DNA from 4 places in the Bacillus sp. NPDC094064 genome. Region 2 is predicted to be linked to each of the others. Evidence: riboswitches for the same ligand, from Rfam matches in the RefSeq annotation. Region 2 holds a riboswitch; each other region holds the start of a gene.

Region 1 (3,217 bases), on a different contig from region 2:
AAATACATTTCGTTTTGGAAATGGAAGTAACCATATGACACCAAAAATAACTTCTAACAGCCCAATTATTTTAAGAATAAAAATACTATTTTCAGTTGAACCAATTATGACCGAAAGCATTTTCACTTCTTCTGGATGGGTAAAGATTATTTTCGGTACAATCCCTTGATATAGCCATACAAAAGAAAATAAAAAACAAACGAGCCAATATGTCATTGTTCTTCTAATTAGCAACTTAGGATGAAGTCCCTTTTCTAACCATAATTTTAAAGCATCAAAACTCCAAGCAGTCGCAGAGCCTAATAACGGGCGAAAAATATATGAATCTATTACATTTCCTATACGGCCAAATCTTGTATCATAATCATATTGCGTTTCAAAATGAATGTATTCATTATTCGGTGTATACTTCCAATACCCACGCCCCATTTGTATAAGCGATAATTGATTGTCTGTCCAAAATTTCAAAGACGAAATTCGTTCTCCAGTTTCTTTTCTAATCTCACCTATCGATTCCCCTTCCCCAGCTATTTCAAGTCCAAATCCGATCTTTGTTTTATACAAAAATTGCTGCGGTTCTCCCTCTTTTTTCTCTAAATACGAAATTTCAGTAAAGCGAGCATCCCACTCTGTATGTATGTCTGGTTCTTGCGTATATTCCCATAATTTCTCTATCGTTGTTTCCATTTCTATCGAAACATAAATAGGTTTTTTCCTTTGCATTCTTCCACCTCCAGTGCACTATATTTTTAATGTACATGCAATGAGTTTATTTTGCTACATTTTTCACAAACTCCCCCGTAAATAGAAAGAATTTTAAAAAAATACATAAAACACTTGATTCCCCGGAAAATTTAAATTATTATAAAACAAATGTTACCCACAACTTTATAAATCAAACACTCTCGCCTAAAACGTGAGATAGAGGTTGCAATACTTATAAGTATTCTAATGGAGACACAGAGATGTCTATGAAATTAGAAGAAAGGAAGTGTTGCCGAAATTGATAAACTTCTCTGCATTTATCAATTGGGGCTGTTTTCGAATAGAAACAGAACTGTCATATGTACAAACATGTACGTATGAAGAGCTATCTACAAAAAAGAGATATCATTTTCATGATATTCCTTTTTTGGCGGTTTTTTTATTAGCTCCGTTTTCTGTTTCCCTTTTCCTGTAACAGCACCATCCTCACTTATTTGAGATGGTGTTTTTTGTTTTTCTCTCTGGTAACTACAGGAATATTGGGATTTGCATATGTCCTAACCTATTCTTAAAAATGGACGAAAGAAGGAATTCGTAATGGAAACGATTGTACAAAAATTTGGTGGCACTTCTGTCGGAAGCGTCGAACGCATTCAACATGTAGCAAATTTAATTATTGAAGAATATGAAAGGGGACATAGCGTTGTCTCTGTCGTTTCGGCAATGGGCAAAAGCACGGATGAACTAGTAGCACTTGCTAACGCTGTTACGGAAAACCCAAGTAAACGTGAAATGGACATGCTTCTATCTACAGGAGAACAAGTGACCATTTCATTATTAACAATGGCATTACAAACAAAAGGCTATAACGCCATTTCATTAACAGGATGGCAAGCTGGTATTACGACAGAATCTGTACATGGTAGTGCACGGATTACTGACATTAATACAGATCGTATTCAGTCTTATCTTGCTGAAGGCACAATTGTTATCGTAGCTGGTTTCCAAGGTATGAGTATAGAAAGTGAAATCACAACGCTTGGACGTGGTGGCTCTGATACGACCGCTGTCGCATTAGCAGCGGCATTAAAAGCGAAAAAATGTGATATTTATACGGATGTGACAGGCGTATACACGACTGATCCACGAGTTGTAAAAACGGCTTACAAATTAGATGAAATTTCTTATGACGAAATGTTAGAGCTTGCCAACCTCGGTGCTGGCGTATTACATCCGCGTGCTGTTGAATTTGCTAAAAATCATAATGTCGTTTTAGAAGTCCGCTCAAGTATGGAACAAGAAAACGGAACAATTGTAAAAGGAGAATGTAACATGGAACAACAATCAATCGTTAAAGGTATTGCATTTGAGGATAATATTACACGTGTCACAATTAAAGGATTGGAACAAGGCTCACTTTCAACAGTTTTCTCTACATTAGCAGCAGCACACATTAATGTAGATATTATCATTCAAAGTATTACAAATGAAGGAACTGTTCATCTCTCCTTCTCCATTCACTCTAATGATTTAAGAGAAACTTTAGAAGTGTTGGAACAAAATCAAGAAACTCTTCACTATGAGTCAGTAGAACATGAAAATCATTTAGCAAAAGTATCAATTGTAGGATCTGGTATGGTATCTAACCCAGGTGTCGCTGCAAATATGTTCACTACTTTAAAAGAAGAAGATATTCATATTAAAATGGTAAGTACATCAGAAATTAAAGTATCTGTCGTTATTGACCGCCTTCATTTAGTTACAGGTGTTGAGGCGCTGCATCAATCATTTATGGCGAAAATTGAGCCTTTAGTACAAATGGTATAATTTAATATTTTTATTGCAACTTACAAAAGTCATATAAATCTATTTCCTTCCTATTTATAAATAAAAAGCTGTTTGCATAGATTTCAAGATTCTATACAAACAGCTTTTTAACATATTATTGACATCCAAAAATCATTATAAAACACTCAAATTAATCGTCATACTCTTTCCTAGGAAATACTACTGACTCTTCTCACTTCTATTAAAACAGATGAATGTTTTCTTTCTTACAAGCTGCACGTAAATCGTCAGGCCATACAGAAGATTGAACTTCACCAATATGTGCTTTACGTAGGAAATACATGCACATTCTTGATTGTCCGATACCACCACCAATTGTTAATGGTAGTACGTCTTCTAATATCCCTTTATGGAAATCATACTCACGTTTGAAGTCATCACCTGTTTTCGTTAATTGCTCATCAAGTGATTTACTATCAACACGAATTCCCATTGATGATAATTCGAATGAAGCTTGTAGTACTGGGTGCCAGAATAAAATGTCACCGTTTAATTTCCAATCGTCATAATCAGCTGCACGTCCGTCATGTTTTTCACCTGAACGAAGTACATCACCAATTCCGATAATAAAGACTGCACCGTGTTCTTTCGCAATTGCATGTTCACGATCTTTCGGTGTTAATTCTGGATATTTATCTTCCAGCTCCTGAGAAGTAACGAAGAC
Region 2 (3,217 bases):
GTACTTAACTCTATCGCTGTTTCTTCTGCAGAACTAATAATCCTTACATCCTCTCCTAGTTCCTCTTTAATATAAGACTCTAAAAGTGGATAATGCGTACATCCGAGAATTAACGTATCTATATCTTCTTTCGTTAATGGCAGTAAAGCTTGTTTCACTTGCTGCGCTACATATGCTATATCTTCTAATTGATTTTCTACAACTGTAGCTAAAGTCGGACACGCGTGACTATGCACTTCCAAATATGTATCAAGCTCGTGTAATGCTTTTTCATACATATTAGACTGGATCGTACCTACAGTTCCAATTACTCCGATTTTCCCTTTCTTTGTCACTTTAATTGCCGCTCTTGCTCCTGGATGTATAACGCCAATAACCGGAATGGACAGTGCTTCTTGCAGCGCAGTCAATGCAGCTGCTGCACCAGTATTACATGCTACAACTAGAGCTTTTAACGGAAACTGTTGGAGGAATTCAACCATTTCAAATATGAAAGATTGTACCTCCTCTACACTTCTTGGTCCATACGGACAACGCTTATTATCACCAATATAATAAATGCTCTCTTTAGGCAATTGTCTTATAATTTCACTCGCAACTGTTAATCCCCCAACTCCCGAATCTAGCACACCTATTACGGAATTTTTATGACCTGTAGACATATACTTCATCCCCTTCTCAATCTTCTAGCTCTCATAATATTTATTATATTATGAAAGTTCAATATTACATAATAATCCCTTCCCTTTTAATCACAAACTCTTCTCTATAATCTGATTATTGATATATCCATTGACGTATAAAAATTCATTTGTTACTCTTAAATACGTTAATTTAATATTTAAATCCTCATTCGTATCTCGGTGAGGTAGAGGTTGCAATCATTAAGAGTATCATTTCAGGAGATGTAGTGGCATTGATGAAGAAATGAGAAAGGAATGGTTGCCGAAGTAAGTCGTGTCCACCATGCACGCTTGCTGGGTCTGCATTTAATAAGTGCAGAACTGTCACAAACGTTTCGTTTGTGGAGAGCTATCGAGAGGTATGTCGTGGGTTTCTTATAAGATAGAAAGCATGTAACGGCAAATTACGTGCTTTTTTTGTTTTGTTTGGGACTTCTCTTCCTGACTTGGGAAGACATACATATCTCCTCGCTTGACTTGGTTATACTAACTTTGGAGGTATTTTCTATGCAACAAAAAAAATGGGGCTTTTGGGTACTAACAGCTTTCGTTGTCGGTAACATGGTTGGCGCTGGTATTTTCATGGTGCCAAGTACGTTGGCACAAACAGCAAGCCCTCTCGGTGTCACTTTAGCTTGGTTAACAACAGGGTTTGGTGTTTTAATGCTAGCTCTTGTTTTCGGTAATTTAGCAATTCGTCGTCCTGATTTAACGACAGGACCACAAAGTCATGCATATGCTTTATTCTCATCACCAAAAAAGAAAAAAATGGCTGGTTTCAGTATGGTATGGGGATATTGGGTTGCAAACTGGGCAAGTAACGTTGCCATCATTACATCATTTGCGGGATACTTATCACTTTTCTTCCCGATTATGAAAGATACACGACTACTATTTTCAATCGGCTCTTTCAATGTAGAAGTTGGAAAACTTATTACATTTACTATTTGTTCCGCCTTACTATGGGGAACTCATTTAATTTTAACAAACGGTGTAAGCGGAGCTGGAAAACTAAACTTCATAGCAACTACAACGAAAATAACTGGATTCCTTTTATTCATCGTCGTTACTTTATTTGCATTCGAAGCTTCAAAATTTGGACAATGGTACACACCGATGATCGATAAAGAAGGCGTATCACACGGCCTCCTTTCACAAGTAAATTTAGCTGCTCTTACAACGCTTTGGGCATTTATAGGGATTGAATCAGCGGTTCTTTTATCAAACCGAGCTACCTCTCCCAAAACAGTAAAACGTGCAACAGTTGCAGGATTATTAATTACAGTTGCCATTTACTTAGGAATTACAATTTTAACAATGGGTGTACTTCACGTTGATAAATTACAAGCTTCTGAACGTCCATTAGCAGATGCACTAAACGCTGCAATGGGTCATGGCGGCGGGAAACTTATGGCATTACTTGCTCTTACTTCCCTATTCGGTTCCATCTTAGGCTGGATTTTATTAAGCTCAGAAGTACCTTATCAAGCAGCAAAAGAAGGTTTCTTCCCTTCCTTCTTCGCAAAAACAAACAAAAAAGGAAGTCCAATTTACTCATTACGATTAACAAACATTATGTCGCAAGTGTTCTTATTCTCAACATTATCAGGAACCATTGCGGAAGCTTATACATTCGTTATAACCGTCTCAACACTGGCCTACCTTATTCCATATCTCGTTTCGCCAATCTTCCAGTTAAAACTAGTCGCAACTGGTGAAACGTATAAAAATGAAATGAGTTCGAGAATTATGGATGGCATAGTCGCAGTCATCGCACTTTGCTATGCACTATGGGTTATTAAAACAGGCGCATCTGATATAAAAACGTTCCTTCTCGGAATCGGATTATTCGTAATCGGTTTTGCCTTCTATCCATTAATGAATCGTGATCAGAAAAAAAATGACGAAAAGAAAAACGAGCAAGTTGCATAACGCAATTTGCTCGTTTTTTCTTTTATAAAACATATATAATAGAACAAAGAGGTGAAAAACATGTCAATCGAATCATTATGGAGCAGTCGCTTCCAACAACATATTCAAAATATCATTACATACTTTGCACGTATGATTAACGGTTTACTATATAGCTTCATCTTCGCTTCCTGTATAGGCGCTTACTATTACGCAAAGTTTCTTAAAACAGCTCCTTCTAAAGGAGTATCCTTATTGTTTATTACAATCGTCCTAACCGGGGTTATATCGAGATGCCCGATACGAACATTTATCCAAAAGCCTGATGCTGTCTATTTACTGGCACTAGAAGAGAAGTTAACTTCTTATTTCAAAAAGTCTCTTCTATATAATTACATCATTCAGCTTTTCCCATTATTATTTACGTTCCTCATTCTCGTACCACTTGCACTGCAAGCATTGCAATTAACTGTACCTTTTTTATGTACAATCTTTATCGTTTTAATGATTACGAAAGCTTGGAATATGTACATACATTGGATGTGGCGTGATAGTGATGAAAAAAGCATATGGTTTATCATTCGTATTGCTTGTAACGCACTTATCATTTACATGCTGTTTTA
Region 3 (3,217 bases), on a different contig from region 2:
CAGTTTCACTGTATCACCAGTATAGTCTTTCGTGAATGAATCCATTTGTACGATGAAATCAGCATCTTCATATACAATATCATCGGCATGATAAGTATCCCAAATTAAATCCACATCAACGAAAATGCTACAAGAGTTTGTCATTGTCCCTCTAATGCGAATGATCTTTTTATCTTCACGTTCTAATCTATGTATAGCTGCTTTTGCTTCATCAGTAATACGAATGTTCATAGTATCCCAACCTTTATGTATATTTCCTTTATTATTGCAAAAACAGGAGCAATAGGGAAGGGAGAAGCATTGCAATAAAAAACGAGCAAACAAATTTGTTTGCTCGTTGCACTTTTATTTTAGTTCACATTTATCAAGTGGAATCACTTTTGTTTTCTTCGTAAATTTATATCCTAACCATAGTACTAAGAAAAGTGGTAAACCGATGTAAGAAACGAATACACCGTTCCAATCGATAGATTCTCCCATAAATGCGCCATAGTTTTGTCCTAAAATGACGATGACACAAAGTGCAAATGCGAAGATTGGACCGAACGGGAACCATTTTGCTCTATATGGTAAGTCTTTTAAATCTTTTCCTTGTGCGATATATGCTTTACGGAAACGATAATGACTAATTGCAATCCCAACCCATGCGATAAAGCCAGACATTCCAGATGCGTTTAATAACCAAATGTATACAACGCCGTCACCGAATAAAGAAGCGATGAAAGCGACACTACCAACAATTGATGTTACGATTAATGCGTTAACAGGTACGCCGCGGCTATCCAATTTCCCTAAGAACTTCGGTGCTTTGCCTTGGCGAGCTAAATCCCAAAGCATACGAGTTGATGCATACATACCAGAGTTACCAGCAGATAGTACGGCAGTTAAAATAACAGCGTTCATAACAGAAGCAGCAAAGGCAACGCCCGCTTTTTCAAAAATAAGTGTAAATGGACTTACTGTAACATCACTTGCAGCAAGGCTTTCAGTTGTGTAAGGAATTAATAAACCGATAACGAGAATCGCAAGGATATAGAATAAAAGAATACGCCAAAAGATCGAACGAATTGCTTTCGGAATATTGCGTTCTGGATCAGACGTTTCACCAGCAGCTACCCCAAGTAATTCAGTACCTTGGAAGGAGAAACCAGCTGCCATAAATACACCGATAATTGCCATAATGCCGCCGTTAAATGGTGCATCTGCAACAGTGAAGTTTTTAAAGCCAACAGATTCGCCGCCCATAATGCCGAAAATCATCATAAAACCGACAATTAAAAAGATAATAATCGTAACTACTTTAATAAGTGCGAACCAATATTCAGATTCACCAAACCCTTTAACAGATAAGTAGTTTAAAAGGAAAATAATAGCTAAACAAAGGCCACTCCAAACGAGTGAAGGTGTATCTGGAAACCAAAATTTCATAATTAACGATACAGCTGCGAGTTCAGCCGCTATCGTAATTGCCCAGTTATACCAATAGTTCCATCCTAGTGCGAAACCAAGTGATGGATCAACAAATTTTGTTGCATACGTGCTGAAAGATCCAGTTACAGGCATGTATGCTGCGAGTTCTGCTAAGCTTGTCATTAAGAAATAAACCATAATACCAATTGCGGCGTATGCAACTAATGCACCACCAGGTCCAGCTGTATGGATAACACCACCGCTGGCAAGAAATAGTCCGGTACCAATTGTACCACCGAGAGAAATCATCGTAAGGTGTCTTGATTTTAAACTACGTTTTAATTCACCTTTTCCTTGTGTAGTTTGCGTTTTAGAGGTAGTTTGATTCGTTGCGCTATTCATGTTCAACACTCCTTTTCTTGTAAGATAGGAAGGAGCGGGGGGAGAAAAGTACAAAAAACCGCCAAAGGAATTTGGCGGAACGTTTCACAAATAACCACCCCATCATACCCTTCCGTTAAGATAGCACCCCACGTTTACACGGTAATTTTGTAAACGTGACAGTTCTGTTCCTTTCGGAGACAGCCCCAGCTTATAGTTCCAGAGAAGAAATATAAACTTCGGCAACTTTTCCTTTCAAACGGAGTCGGTGACATTCTCTGTGTCTCGTCCATTTTACTTTTAAAAGTCGCAACCTCTACCTCATCGGACTGATGAGGATTTATATATTGCTAAGATTTTTAATATATCGCAATTGTAATCACTTTCTGAATATATTGCAAGGGATTTTGTTAGGAAAAGTCAAAAAATATCGGTTATTGTTTAGGAAACGTTTGCAAAACTCCACCCGAACCTACTGTTATGTAACAAAAAATAAAGAAAGAAATTGTTATACAAATGTTTCGCAAAAAATGATGAAAAACCCTTTAAAATTAAAAGAAAATTCGGAAAATATAATTCGACATTCATAATGTGGTCATATTTTTTGTTATAATGAGATAAACGTTTAAAGGAAAAGGGGAAATCATTATGAAATTAGAAACGGAAAGGCTCTATATAGTACCATGTACAGAAGAGATGTTTCGTGTTGCTGAAAAACAAGGGTATAACAGTGGTCCGCATATTATAGGCCATGTAGAACATGTAAAAGAAGATGCGGCTTTATTACCTTGGGGCGCATGGTATGTCATTCGAAAAGAAGATGACATCGTACTAGGGGATATAGGTTTTAAAGGGAAACCAAGCGAGAATGGTACAGTAGAAATTGGTTACGGTTTTATTGAGAAATATTGGAATAAAGGATATGCTACAGAATCTGTAGCTGAATTAATAAAGTGGGCTTTTCAGACAGGAGAAGTAGAAACGGTTATTGCAGAGACACTTCAAGATAATTATGGTTCAATCCGTGTATTAGAAAAATTACATATGAAGAGAGTAGAAGCTACAGAAACGATGATCAATTGGAAAATAGAAAAATACCGCTCGAAATAAATCGGGCGGTATTTTTGTAATTAAGGTAGTATTTGTTTTTGATCTGTCGGGTATCCAATTGTCGAATGTTTCGAATGATTACGGACAGCAATAAAAATAGATATAATAACGACAAGACCAACTGCCACGTAAGAAAGTGAAATAATAGTTGGATCCACTTTAAATGTTGTAAGTAGTGTACGTATATTCGTAAAAATAATAAGACCACCAACTAATACGCCAAGTAAATGAGATGGAACGATGCGTACTAACCATGCTGCAATTGGAGCTGCAACAATACCGCCAAGCATTAAGGAGAATACCCAAACCCAGCTTA
Region 4 (3,217 bases), on a different contig from region 2:
AATTCAGCATCAGAAGTTTTACCTTGTCCAGTTTGATGATAGAAGTTATCGAAATAAAAACTATCTTTAATAAAGTCATTTAAAAATGGTGTAATCTCTTTTCCATTTATTTTTTTATTAATAACAAAACTTTGTGTAGATTCCATTGAAATTAAAATTACATTTTTACCTTTTGCAGCTCCAAATAAGTTTTTATCAGCTTGCTTATCTTTTGCGTCTGTATAGTTTTTAATTTCAGAGAATCCGTCTCCGCTTGCAAATACACGTTCAGCCGAAGATTTAGATTGAAGTGTAATATCAAATAGGTGATATGTGTATAAACCTAAATTTTTCACGACAGTTTGACGGTCAAATGAGCGTGAGAACATTTGTGGTTTATAAATAACGGAAACAACAATTTGCAGTGCTAATAATGCTGTTACACCACTAAAGAAAGTTCGCTTCTCAGAGCGGGAAAGTGGTGTTCTATCACAAAATGACGGGTATTTACGCGAAATAAACATTAAAATAATTGCATCTGCAAATAAAAGTAATGTTTTATACGTAAAGAGCTCTTTTATACTCGTCCCTAAGTCAGCCATATTATTCGTTTGGAATAAAACTGGGAACGTAACAAAATCGTTATAAAACCCATAAAACATTGCGTTTCCAAATAAAATAAATGACAGTATAAAACTGATGCCAATTATAATTCGGTTTCGATATTTAGATGCAAGTAAAGCAAAACCGAAAAATAAAAGTAGCGATGCTAGTGGATTAATAAAAAGCATAAATTCTTCAAAGAAGTTATCAATTTTAATATCAAATGCTAGCTTGTACACAATATATGTTTTAATCCATAATAAAACGACTGCAATGAGTGCAAATCGCAGTTTTGGAAATAAACGTTGCAGCATAATATACTCCTCTCCTAAAAAGCATGACAGTTCTTGTGAGCCTATTGAATTAGCGCCTCACTTTATATATACGAACAGTCCTTTGTTATTATGATTATTATACTATGAGTATCATTATACGAAAATAAAAGGGAGTTGTGGACTTTTTTATAATAATTGAGTAGAAAAAGAGTGGTGGGAGACAATAAAATGGAGTTTCTTTGTATGATAATGATCGTGCGCAGAAAGAATCACGTAATAATACGGAGGTTATAATGCGAAAATTATTATATTGTATAGCATGCAGTAGTTGTATCCTTTTTGCTTCACCGAGTGTTTCAATAGCTCAATATGATGCCCCTCTTATGGAAGATGCACTTTATTCTGTTTTATTTCCAAAAATAAATAAAGCAATTGAAAAACAATATGGGAGCTTGAAACCTTATCAATGTCCTAAAATTATTAGTTTAAAAAAAGTGTATAGTGGTGCATATTTATTTCAAGCGAGTATCGAAGTGACGAAGTATGAGCGAATTGGTGGGAAAATTGCTCCACCATTTGAAAAAGTAACAATTACATTTAATAACGATGAAGGCGAATGGGAAGTAACAAAGATTATAGTAAAGCGCTTACCAAATGACACGGAATTAAACTGCAAAAAAACAATATAAAAAATTGTTTGACAAATAAAATGGTCCTTTGGTATTGTTAATAGCAACAATTAGATGTTTGAAAATTAAATAGACTTACCTCATCTACTCTCAAAGGTAGAGGCCGCGATAGGAAAGAGTAAGCTATGGGAGATTTAGTGGAATCTGTGATCATAGGTTGAAAGGGACTATTGCCGAAATATAAGAATGACCACCTTATTCATATATTGGGACTACATTGAATAAATGTAGTACTGTCATAAGATTTATTTTATGGAGAGCTATTTGGAGATGTTGATGCGGTTTCTTATTTTGAGAAGATAACACCTTGTTTATTTTTTCAATATATATTTTTCCTAATAAGAAACGCGTGTGAACATTGTTCCGCGCGTTTTTTGTCTATCTAAAAGCGTGCTGCAATGAATAGAAGATTGGGGTTATGAGTTTTAGAGGAAATAAGGGAGGAATTCAAATGTATTTACACGGCACAAGCCGAATTAATGGGCAAGGACACTTAGAAATTGGAGGGTGCGATACGACGCAGCTAGCAAAACAATACGGAACACCACTTTATGTATACGATGAAGAGTCTATTCGAGGGAAATGTCGTGCATTTCATCGTGCTTTTCAAGAAAGTGGTTTCTCTTATCAAGTAGCATATGCAAGCAAGGCGTTCTTGTGCATGGAGATGTGCCGAGTAGCTCGTGAAGAGAATATGTCATTAGATGTTGTTTCAGGGGGAGAGTTGTATACGGCGCTCCAAGCAGGGTTTCCGGCATCACGCATTCATTTTCACGGAAATAATAAAACAGAAGAAGAAATGATTATGGCTCTTCAGGCGAATATTGGTTGTTTTGTAGTAGATAATTTCTTGGAATTAGAAATTTTACATGATTTAGCAGTGCAATATGGGAAATTTGTGAACATATTAATCCGTGTAACGCCTGGAGTAGAGGCGCACACACATGAATATATTACAACAGGCCAAGAGGATTCAAAATTTGGATTTGGTGTTTCAAATGGTCAAGCGATGCAGGCGATAGATCTTGCTTTACAAAAATCAAATTATAATGTGTTAGGTATTCATTCGCATATCGGATCACAAATATTTGAAACAGCTGGTTTTGTTCGAGCAATTGAAGTTCTACGCCATTTTTTAGAAGAAGTGAGAGAGCAAACAAACTATGTAGTAAAAGTGTTAAACGTAGGAGGAGGATTCGGAATACGCTACACAGATTCGGATACGCCATTAACACTTGAGACATATGTGCGAGCTGTAACGAGTGCAGTGAGAGAACAATTTACAGTCTGTAACTATCCATTGCCAGAAATTTGGGTTGAACCAGGCCGCAGTATTGTAGGTGATGCGGGAACGACACTTTATACAGTCGGATCTGTGAAAGATATTCCTGGTATAAGGAAATATGTTGCAGTAGATGGTGGAATGACAGATAATTTAAGACCGGCCTTATATAACGCTCGTTATGAAGCGATGTTAGCGAATCGAGGAAATGATGAGAACGAGGAAGTTGTTTCGATTGCAGGGAAATGCTGTGAGAGTGGAGATATGTTAATTTGGGATATTACTCTACCGAAAGTTGCTTCTGCTGATTTACTAGCAATTTCTTGTACAGGGGCATACGGGTACTCAATGGCGAATAATTATAATCGGATTCGTAGACCAGCTGTCGT

The links. A riboswitch is a leader RNA that binds a small molecule or an ion and turns the genes downstream of it on or off. The one in region 2 is predicted to bind lysine.
Region 1: another riboswitch for lysine. It lies ahead of ACQKNI_RS07455 (aspartate kinase); the one in region 2 lies ahead of ACQKNI_RS17025 (amino acid permease).
Region 3: another riboswitch for lysine. It lies ahead of ACQKNI_RS02075 (amino acid permease); the one in region 2 lies ahead of ACQKNI_RS17025 (amino acid permease).
Region 4: another riboswitch for lysine. It lies ahead of lysA (diaminopimelate decarboxylase); the one in region 2 lies ahead of ACQKNI_RS17025 (amino acid permease).

Annotation. Positions count from the first base shown of each region.
Region 1 is NZ_JBNNUI010000002.1:552,990-556,206, reverse strand. Features, by position in the region: gene ACQKNI_RS07460 (DoxX-like family protein) at 1-723, opposite strand, end outside; lysine riboswitch at 915-1,101, shown strand; gene ACQKNI_RS07455 (aspartate kinase) at 1,303-2,532, shown strand; gene asnA (aspartate--ammonia ligase) at 2,735-3,217, opposite strand, start outside.
Region 2 is NZ_JBNNUI010000007.1:89,597-92,813, reverse strand. Features, by position in the region: gene racE (glutamate racemase) at 1-662, opposite strand, end outside; lysine riboswitch at 862-1,043, shown strand; gene ACQKNI_RS17025 (amino acid permease) at 1,191-2,615, shown strand; gene ACQKNI_RS17020 (ABC transporter permease) at 2,676-3,217, shown strand, end outside.
Region 3 is NZ_JBNNUI010000001.1:385,946-389,162, forward strand. Features, by position in the region: gene ACQKNI_RS02070 (iron-sulfur cluster biosynthesis family protein) at 1-231, opposite strand, end outside; gene ACQKNI_RS02075 (amino acid permease) at 346-1,812, opposite strand; lysine riboswitch at 1,926-2,118, opposite strand; gene ACQKNI_RS02080 (GNAT family N-acetyltransferase) at 2,440-2,901, shown strand; gene ACQKNI_RS02085 (sulfite exporter TauE/SafE family protein) at 2,922-3,217, opposite strand, start outside.
Region 4 is NZ_JBNNUI010000002.1:234,951-238,167, forward strand. Features, by position in the region: gene ACQKNI_RS05815 (LTA synthase family protein) at 1-896, opposite strand, end outside; gene ACQKNI_RS05820 (DUF3888 domain-containing protein) at 1,151-1,546, shown strand; lysine riboswitch at 1,636-1,817, shown strand; gene lysA (diaminopimelate decarboxylase) at 1,998-3,217, shown strand, end outside.